DNA from 2 places in the Roseobacter denitrificans OCh 114 genome. Region 1 is predicted to be linked to the other one. Evidence: riboswitches for the same ligand, from Rfam matches in the RefSeq annotation. Region 1 holds a riboswitch; the other holds the start of a gene.
The links. Region 1 has a riboswitch for thiamine pyrophosphate ahead of thiD (bifunctional hydroxymethylpyrimidine kinase/phosphomethylpyrimidine kinase). Riboswitches for the same ligand answer to the same signal wherever they lie in the genome.

Region 1 (4,092 bases):
TGTAACCTTGACGCAGGTCTTGCCTTGTAAGGTGGATGCTGTGGATACTCTGGGCGCGGGTGACGTGTGGCATGGGGCTTTCACGCTCGCCCTTGCGCGCGGCGAAACTGCGGTTGCGGCGGCAAAATTTGGTAACGCAGCGGCGGCTGCAAAAGTGACGATGCCCGGGGGTCGTATGCCAGATCAGACAGACGTGGCGGCTTTCCTTGACTGTTGATCTGAGGTGTCGGCGGCTGTGCTCACGCCAACTTGGTGCCGCATCGCGTTCATAGCGGTGCGGATGATTTTTAAATCGCATGCGGACAGGATGACGGCGGTCCTCGATCCTGATGGCATTGTCTATCTGCAAGGCAGTGATCCGCGTGTTCAGAACCGGCATATAACTTTCCGACAGGGTGCTAAGGTCAAACCCACAGCTGGCTGGCCCGCCGCCTCACAAAGCTACACGGGCGCCATGAGTGATGTCTTGCCATCTGTCGTAATCTGCCAGAGCGGTATTGCCAAGTTGCGAGCGTTTCGAAGACGGCTACAGGTGGCAAGTTAACATTCCATCCCGCCCGCCGCGCCTGAAGGGTTTTTGCTCCCTTCGTGAGGTCATTGCCTACGCGGTCTGGGCATACCATCGGTTTGCTTTGAGTAGTGCAGTCAAAGACATTTGCGCGGAACGGCATATCATCGTGAGCCGGAAACCATTCCACTCTGCGTCAATTGATTTGGCGCAGATTTTACCGCCTGCATCCGGCGCGTCCGCCCCAAGCCGAACGACAAATGGCACGTGGACGCGACTTACATCCGGGTCGGCGGGAAATGGCGATATCCATGGCGGGTGGGCGTCGCGTGGTAGAAAATTCATAGTCGTGACCAATTTTCTTTTCCGAAGCCCAATTTCGTAAACATTCAGAACAATCCTCGCGAGGTCATTTATCCGTTTGACGCTTCTGCGCGATCAATTTAGAGGTGCACTCATATCTGTTGGGGTGCCCATAACCGGGCTGAGATGCACAAGCTGCAAACCCATTGAACCTGAACCGGTTAGGACCGGCGGAGGGAACAGCTTGCGGAACTCGCATCCGTTTTGTCCTGCTCCCTTCAGCTTCCTGACCCCTAAACCGAGGGCTACGACATGGTAGCAAGGGCGTTAACGATTGCTGGTTCCGACTCTGGTGGCGGGGCTGGTATTCAGGCCGACCTCAAGGCTTTTTCGGCTATGGGGGTTTATGCCGCCTCCGTTGTGACGGCGGTTACCGCACAGAACACCACAGCCGTTACAGCCATTCATCCTATCCCGGACGGGGTCGTCGCTGCGCAGATCAAAGCCGTTCTGAATGATATCGATATAGACGCGATCAAGATCGGGATGCTGGGCACACCGTCGCTGATCGCAGCCGTAGCGGATGCGCTGGCCGGCTATGATGGGCCGGTTGTGCTTGATCCTGTGATGGTTGCTAAATCAGGTGATACGCTGCTGGCCGATCATGCGATAAATGCGCTGAAATCTTCACTTTTCGGACGCGCGACCCTGCTGACACCTAACCTGCCTGAAGCGGCGAAACTGGTTGGCGCGGGCAGCACGCAGTCGCAGGCGGCCGCCCTTCTGGAGCATGGCGTCGGTGCAGTTCTGATGAAAGGCGGACATGCAGACGGAGAGACCTGCACCGACCATCTTGTCTCGCAAACAGGAACGCAAGAGTTTTCGGCCCCACGGGTGAATACACCTAACACCCACGGCACGGGATGTTCCTATTCCTCTGCGATCGCGGCGGGTCTCGCGCAGGGTATGGCGTTGAGCGATGCGGTATCGCGTGCGCACAGGTGGCTACATCAAGCGATTTTGCATGCCGATGACTTGCACGTCGGGCAGGGCCATGGGCCCGTTCATCACTTTCACGCGTTTTGGAAATGAGCGGCCCATTCACCATTCTGGGTGGCGGCGTTTGCGGGTTGGCAGTGGCGGCAGAATTGTCGTCACGCGGCGCGCAGGTCACACTCATTGATCCCAAGGGCGCGCCCGGCGATCATGCCTGTTCTTGGTGGGCCGGCGGCATGCTGGCGCCCGATTGTGAAGGCGTGAGTGCTGAGCCCGAGATCATGCGTCAAGGCCGCAAAGCGGCAGGGTGGTGGGAAAGCCAAGGCGGGATTGTAAATCACAAGGGCACGCTCGTTGTTGCGCTTAATCGCGATCAAAGCGATCTGGCAACTTTTGCGCGCCGTGCGCCGACCGCGACATCGCTGACAAAAACGCAGATCGCCGAGTACGAGCCGCTTTTGGCGGAACGTTTTTCCAAGGCGCTGTTCTTGGCAGATGAGGGACATCTTGACCCTCGTGCAACACTGACCGGATTGCATGCGCGGCTGGAGCAAAGAGGCGTGGGCTTTGGCGGCAATACCAACGGTCAGGTAATCGACTGCCGCGGGTTTGCTGCGCGCGATACCCTCACGGATTTGCGCGGCGTGAAGGGCGAGATGCTTGTGGTCCGCTGCCCCGATGCGACGCTGTCGCGCCCCGTGCGGCTGCTTCACCCGCGATTTCCACTGTATATCGTGCCGCGTGGCGACAATGTCTTCATGTTGGGTGCGACCCAGATCGAAACCGGCGAACGCGGGCGCGCGACGCTGCGGTCTGTTATGGAATTGATGAATGCGGCCTACGCCCTGCACCCCGCTTTTGGTGAGGCAGAGCTGTTGGAAATTGGCGTGGATGCACGCCCTGCCTTTCCAGACAACCAACCGCGCATCCGGCGGATTGGTGATGTGATTTATGTAAACGGTCTGTTTCGGCACGGATTTCTGCTTGCACCTGCACTAGCGCAGATGACGGCGGACCTGTTGCAAAAGGGCAAGATACCGGAGGTTTGGTATGAAGATCATCGTGAACGGTGAAGCACTTGAGACAGGCGCGCCCACACTGGCCGCGCTCTTGGAAGAGCTTGGGAAGGCTGAGGCCAAGGTGGCCACCTCGCTGAACGAGACATTCGTGTCCAGGCATCAGCGCGCCGAGAATTCTTTGCAAGAGGGGGATCGCGTCGAAATCGTGGCCCCGCGACAAGGAGGATAGAATGCCCATTTTTTACGGCACAGAAGTGACATCCCGGCTGATGCTGGGCACCGCGCAATACCCGTCGCCCGCAATTTTGGCGGATGCTTTTCGCCGCTCGGACGCAGGGATTGCCACGGTTTCAGTGCGGCGCGAGGCGGGTGGTGATCAGGCGGGGCAGGATTTCTGGGGGTTGATCCGGGATCTGGGTGTCGCCGTGCTTCCCAACACCGCAGGCTGTTATTCGGTGCGCGAGGCCGTGACCACTGCCCAGATGGCGCGCGAGTTGTTCGACACCAACTGGATCAAGCTCGAGGTCATCGGCCACACCGATACATTGCAACCTGATCCCTTCGGGCTCGTCGAAGCAGCCGCACAACTGGCCGAGGACGGGTTTGAGGTGTTCCCTTATTGCACCGAAGACTTGGTGCTGTGCGAGCGGCTGGTCGAGGTCGGTTGCAAGGTTTTGATGCCATGGGGCGCACCCATCGGCACCGGCTTGGGGCTGAACAACATCTACGGTCTGCGCAGCTTGCGTGCGCATTTTCCCGATACGCCACTGGTCGTGGATGCAGGTCTTGGATTGCCCTCCCATGCGACGCAAGCGATGGAGTTGGGGTATGACGCGGTTCTGTTGAACACAGCCGTTTCAAAAGCGGGCGATCCGGCGGCGATGGCGCACGCCTTTGCTTTGGCGGTCGAAGCCGGCGCGCTGGCCGCCGGTGCCGATCCCATGGATGCACGCGACATGGCGGCGCCTTCCACGCCCGTCTTCGGAAAGGCCATGCTATGACGCTGCCCCGCTTTTACCCGATCTTTGACGATGTGGCCTGGCTGCGGCGCATGCTGCCCTTGGGGGTGAAGTTCGTGCAGCTGCGCATCAAAGACCAGCCGCAAGATGTGCTGCGCGCCCAACTGACCGAAGGCCGCGATTTGTGCCGTGCCCATGGCGCACTGCTGGTGGTCAATGACCATTGGCAACTGGCCATTGATCTGGGCTGTGACTGGGTGCATTTGGGTCAGGAAGACCTTGATGCGGCGGATGTGGCGGCGATCCG
Region 2 (4,092 bases), 1.4 Mb from region 1:
AGAATGATGATCGCGGGGATTGCGTCGATGAACATGCCGATCAGCAGGAACGCAAGCGCACACATGATCCCGATTCCGATGACGCCCAAACCCAACTGGTCGATGTAGGCCACCAATGTGGCAGGGATTTTGAAATAGGCCAGACACCACCCAAAGGCGGATGCCGTGCCGATGCAGAACAGGGTAATCGCGGCGAAACGCGCGCTGTCATAAAGGATGTGCGGCAGTTGGCGCGGCGTGATGGTGCGATAGATGAGCATGCCCAGAAACAGCGAATAAAGGACAGCGACCACCGAAGCTTCGGTCGGTGTGAAAAACCCGCCGACGATGCCGCCCACGATGATCAGCGGCGTCATGAGCGCCAAAGACGCGCCGGCTGCCGCGCGGAAAAGCTCCATCAAGGTGGAACGTGTGTGCACCGGGTAGCCGCGCCGCTTGGCGTAGACATAGACCGTGATCATCTGCGAGCCCGCGATCAGAATGCCGGGCACCACGCCAGCCAGAAACAACCCTCCGATGGACACCGACATCAGCCCACCCCAGACGATCATCAGGATCGAGGGCGGAATGATGACCCCCATGACGCTGGAACAGGCCGTGATGGCCACCGCAAAAGAGGAATCGTAGCCCTCTTTCTTCATCTGCGGGATCAGGAGCGACCCGATGCCCGCCGCATCCGCCGTAGAGGAGCCAGAGGTGCCGGCGAACAGCATGGAGACAACCACATTCACATGCCCCACCCCACCCGGCAGATGCCCCACCATCGCACGCGCCAGCCGGATCAGCCGGTCGGTGATGCCCGCCGCATTCATCAGGTTGGCCGCCAGCAGAAAGAACGGGACCGCCAGCAGGATGAAGGCGTTGTAGCTTTTGAACATCTCGCGCATGAGCAGCACGGGCGTCAGGCGATCCTCGATGAAAAAGACCGGCACCACGGCCAGCCCCAGCGCAAAAGCGACCGGCACACGCAGCGCGACAAGGATCCCAAAGGTGCCAAACAGAATGGCAGCGACTTCACCCGGCCCCATCAATCGCTCCAGTCTTCAGCGCCTGAAAATCATCGAATATGCGCTCAACGGTGAATATCGCCCATGTGCCCCCCGCGATGGGCCAGGCGACATAGATCATCCACATGGGCAGACCTGATATTTCGGATTGTTGACGTGCACCAAGCACAAAGAAATCGCGCCCCCACCACAGGAACGACAGCGCCATCACAAGAATGGACAGGTGCACAAACAGTTTTGACGCAAATTCAACGTATCGGTTCTGCGTATGGGGCAATACATCAACGTCGAAATGCGTGCCGTCCCGAACAGCGATCATCGCACCGATCAGGATAATCCATACAAAACAGAAGCGCGCGATCTCTTCCGTCCAGATATAGCGCGGCACCATGCCTGTATAGCGGCTCAGAATCTGCATCGTGACCGGCACGATCAGCGCGGCCATCAACAAGGTGATGAGGATTTTCAGAAGGCGGTAGTAGCCTTCCAGAAACATACGCATAGCGCGTCTCGTTTTTTGCAAGAGAAAGGGTTGGGTTCCGCACCGTGAGGCGCGGAACCCGGGTGGATCAGTTCACCGCTTCGATCGCTTCAAGCACATCCGTGGCGCCGAGTTCCTCGGCGTAGGCCCGCTTGACAGGACCAGCGAGTTCCAGAAGCTTGTCGCGTTCCACGAACTCATGGGTCTGGAGCAAGCCCGCCTTTTCCATCGCCGCGAGCTTTTCACTGTCCTGTCCGCTTTCAATATCGCGGCCCAGCTTGCCACCGGCCTTGCCCGCTTCCATCACACAGGCCTGCTCTTCCGGTGTCAGCCGCTCAAAGGTCGCGTTCGAAAACGCAATCGGACGTACCGTGATCGCATGGCGCGTCAGCGAAATTTCCGGCCCGACTTCATAGAACTTCATCTGTTCGATGCCTGCGGCCTCGTTTTCAGCCGCGTCGATCACGCCGGTCTGGATGGCGTTATACACTTCGCTGTAGGCGATGACCGAGGGGGCCGCCTTGATGGCTTCGAAAATACGGGTCTGGATCGGTGCTCCCATGACGCGCATCGGCAGCCCTTCGAGTTCTTCCATCGTGGTCACGGGCTTGTTTACGATCAGGTTGCGCGTGCCACCGCCCGCATAGCCGATCAGCCGCACATCCGCCTGCGCCAAAACATCCGCGGCAAGGGGCGCGAGCGCATCCTGTTCCATCACCGCATTCCAGTGATCAAGGTCGCGGAACAGGAACGGCATGTCCATTAAGGGTGCCTTTTGCGAAAAGGTCGACATATGCGACGGGCTGACAATGGCGTAATCCACCGCAATGCCCTGGCTCATGTTTTCGAAGTAATCCTTCTCAAGTCCAAGCTCTGAGTTCAGGTGCAGATCAAACGTCAGCGACCCCCCGGAGCATTCACCTGCAACACGCTCGAATTCTCTAAGCGCTTTTGTAAAGGCGTGGTTTTCATCAAACTGCACAGCGCCCACGAGTTCGGTCGCCGAAGTCGTCGTGGCCCCCGACGCCAATGCAATGCATGTTGCTACAGCAAGGTATTTCATAAAATCCTCCCAGTTTTATGGCGGCTCTTCAAACGTCGCCCTATACACTCAGTATGGGTCAAGTCCGACCGATAACGCAACAACTGTTTACTTACTAAACCGGGTGCAATCGGATAAACCTTCCCGTCGGCGGATCGCAAGGCGTCGCCTCAAGCGGCAGGGATGTGCAGATTGGCGCGCGTCCTGCAGCGGGCCGCGTGTCGGCCGCCGAATAAATCGCTTTGGGCCAAATCCGTTTGACGACGCGCGCGAAAACAAATAGCCGTCGCATCACCAGGGGCGCTGAAAAGCTGAGACGTACCCTTTGAACCTGAACCAGATAATGCTGGCGGAGGGAGGTCACATGAGCATTTATGCTACATGGATCACGCCTCTTTTCGCCCGCGAAACGAGGAAAACAGATGGCTCCACACGACCTGCTGACGGCTTTGCGCGACCAGAACCCTTTGGTGCACTGCATAACGAATTACGTGGCGATGAACATCGCCGCGAACGTGGTCCTGGCAGCGGGCGCATCGCCTGCCATGGTGCACGCCCCCGAAGAAATTGCCGAATTTACGCCGATTTGCGGTGCGCTGACGATCAACATCGGAACGATTTCCACCCCCTGGCAGGCCAGCATGATGGCGGCGGCAGCAACAGCGAGCGCGCAAAACATCCCATGGGTTCTGGACCCTGTTGCACATTTCATTTCCGTATATCGAAGAGAAGCGGCCCAGCAACTGCTTGCGCAGCGCCCCACGATCCTGCGCGGCAATGCCTCCGAGATACTGGCGCTGACCGGGGAAACGGGGGCCGGTAAAGGTGCGGACAGCGGGGACAGTGTAGACGCAGCACAAGGCGCGGCGAAAAAGCTGGCGGCACAGTTCGGCACAGTCGTCGCAATCACCGGACCCGTTGATTATCTGACCGACGGCACGCGGGAAGCGCAGGTTTCCGGCGGCTCGTCCCTGATGCCGCAGGTCACGGCTTTGGGCTGTTCACAGACGGCGCTGATGGGCGCATATGCGGCCACAGGCCCGGCCTTTGACGCAGCGCTGGCCGCACTTGCGCATTTCAAGGTAGCAGGCAGCACGGCTGCACAGCGCGCCGACGGGCCGGGCAGTTTCCAGATGCATTTTCTGGACGCGCTTGCCAATACGCAACCTTTTGAACTGGCGCAGGTCATAAGATGACGGGGCTGCTCAAAGACCGTTTGCGGCTTTATCTCGTGACGGACCCGCAGCTTTGCGCCGAGGCCGGTGTTATGAACACGGTTCAGCGTGCCGTGGCCGGAGGGGTGACGATGGTGCAGTTGCGCGACAAACACGCAAAGACCCCAGAGCGCATTGAGCTTGCCATCGCGCTCAAGAATGCCCTGCAGAGCAGCGGCGTGCCACTGGTCATCAACGATGATGTCGTCGCCGCCGTGGCCACAGATGTGGACGGTGCGCATATCGGTCAGGGCGACATTACCCCCGCTGAGGCACGCGCGATGCTTGGCCCCGGCAGAATTCTGGGCCTGTCCTGCGAAACCGCGCAAACCGTGCGCGATGCAGACC

Region 2: it holds a riboswitch for thiamine pyrophosphate, as region 1 does, so the genes downstream of both, thiM (hydroxyethylthiazole kinase) here and thiD (bifunctional hydroxymethylpyrimidine kinase/phosphomethylpyrimidine kinase) in region 1, are expected to answer to the same signal.

What each region holds. Positions count from the first base shown of each region.
Region 1 covers NC_008209.1:719,077-723,168, forward strand. Annotated here, with positions in the region: gene RD1_RS03410 (PfkB family carbohydrate kinase) at 1-217, shown strand, start outside; partial or broken gene RD1_RS21240 (hypothetical protein) at 498-781, shown strand; TPP riboswitch at 964-1,067, shown strand; gene thiD (bifunctional hydroxymethylpyrimidine kinase/phosphomethylpyrimidine kinase) at 1,124-1,903, shown strand; gene RD1_RS03420 (FAD-dependent oxidoreductase) at 1,900-2,880, shown strand; gene thiS (sulfur carrier protein ThiS) at 2,858-3,055, shown strand; gene RD1_RS03430 (thiazole synthase) at 3,057-3,827, shown strand; gene RD1_RS03435 (thiamine phosphate synthase) at 3,824-4,092, shown strand, end outside.
Region 2 covers NC_008209.1:3,470,857-3,474,948, forward strand. Annotated here, with positions in the region: gene RD1_RS16590 (TRAP transporter large permease) at 1-1,028, opposite strand, end outside; gene RD1_RS16595 (TRAP transporter small permease) at 1,015-1,509, opposite strand; gene RD1_RS16600 (TRAP transporter substrate-binding protein) at 1,577-2,551, opposite strand; TPP riboswitch at 2,817-2,905, shown strand; gene thiM (hydroxyethylthiazole kinase) at 2,953-3,726, shown strand; gene thiE (thiamine phosphate synthase) at 3,723-4,092, shown strand, end outside.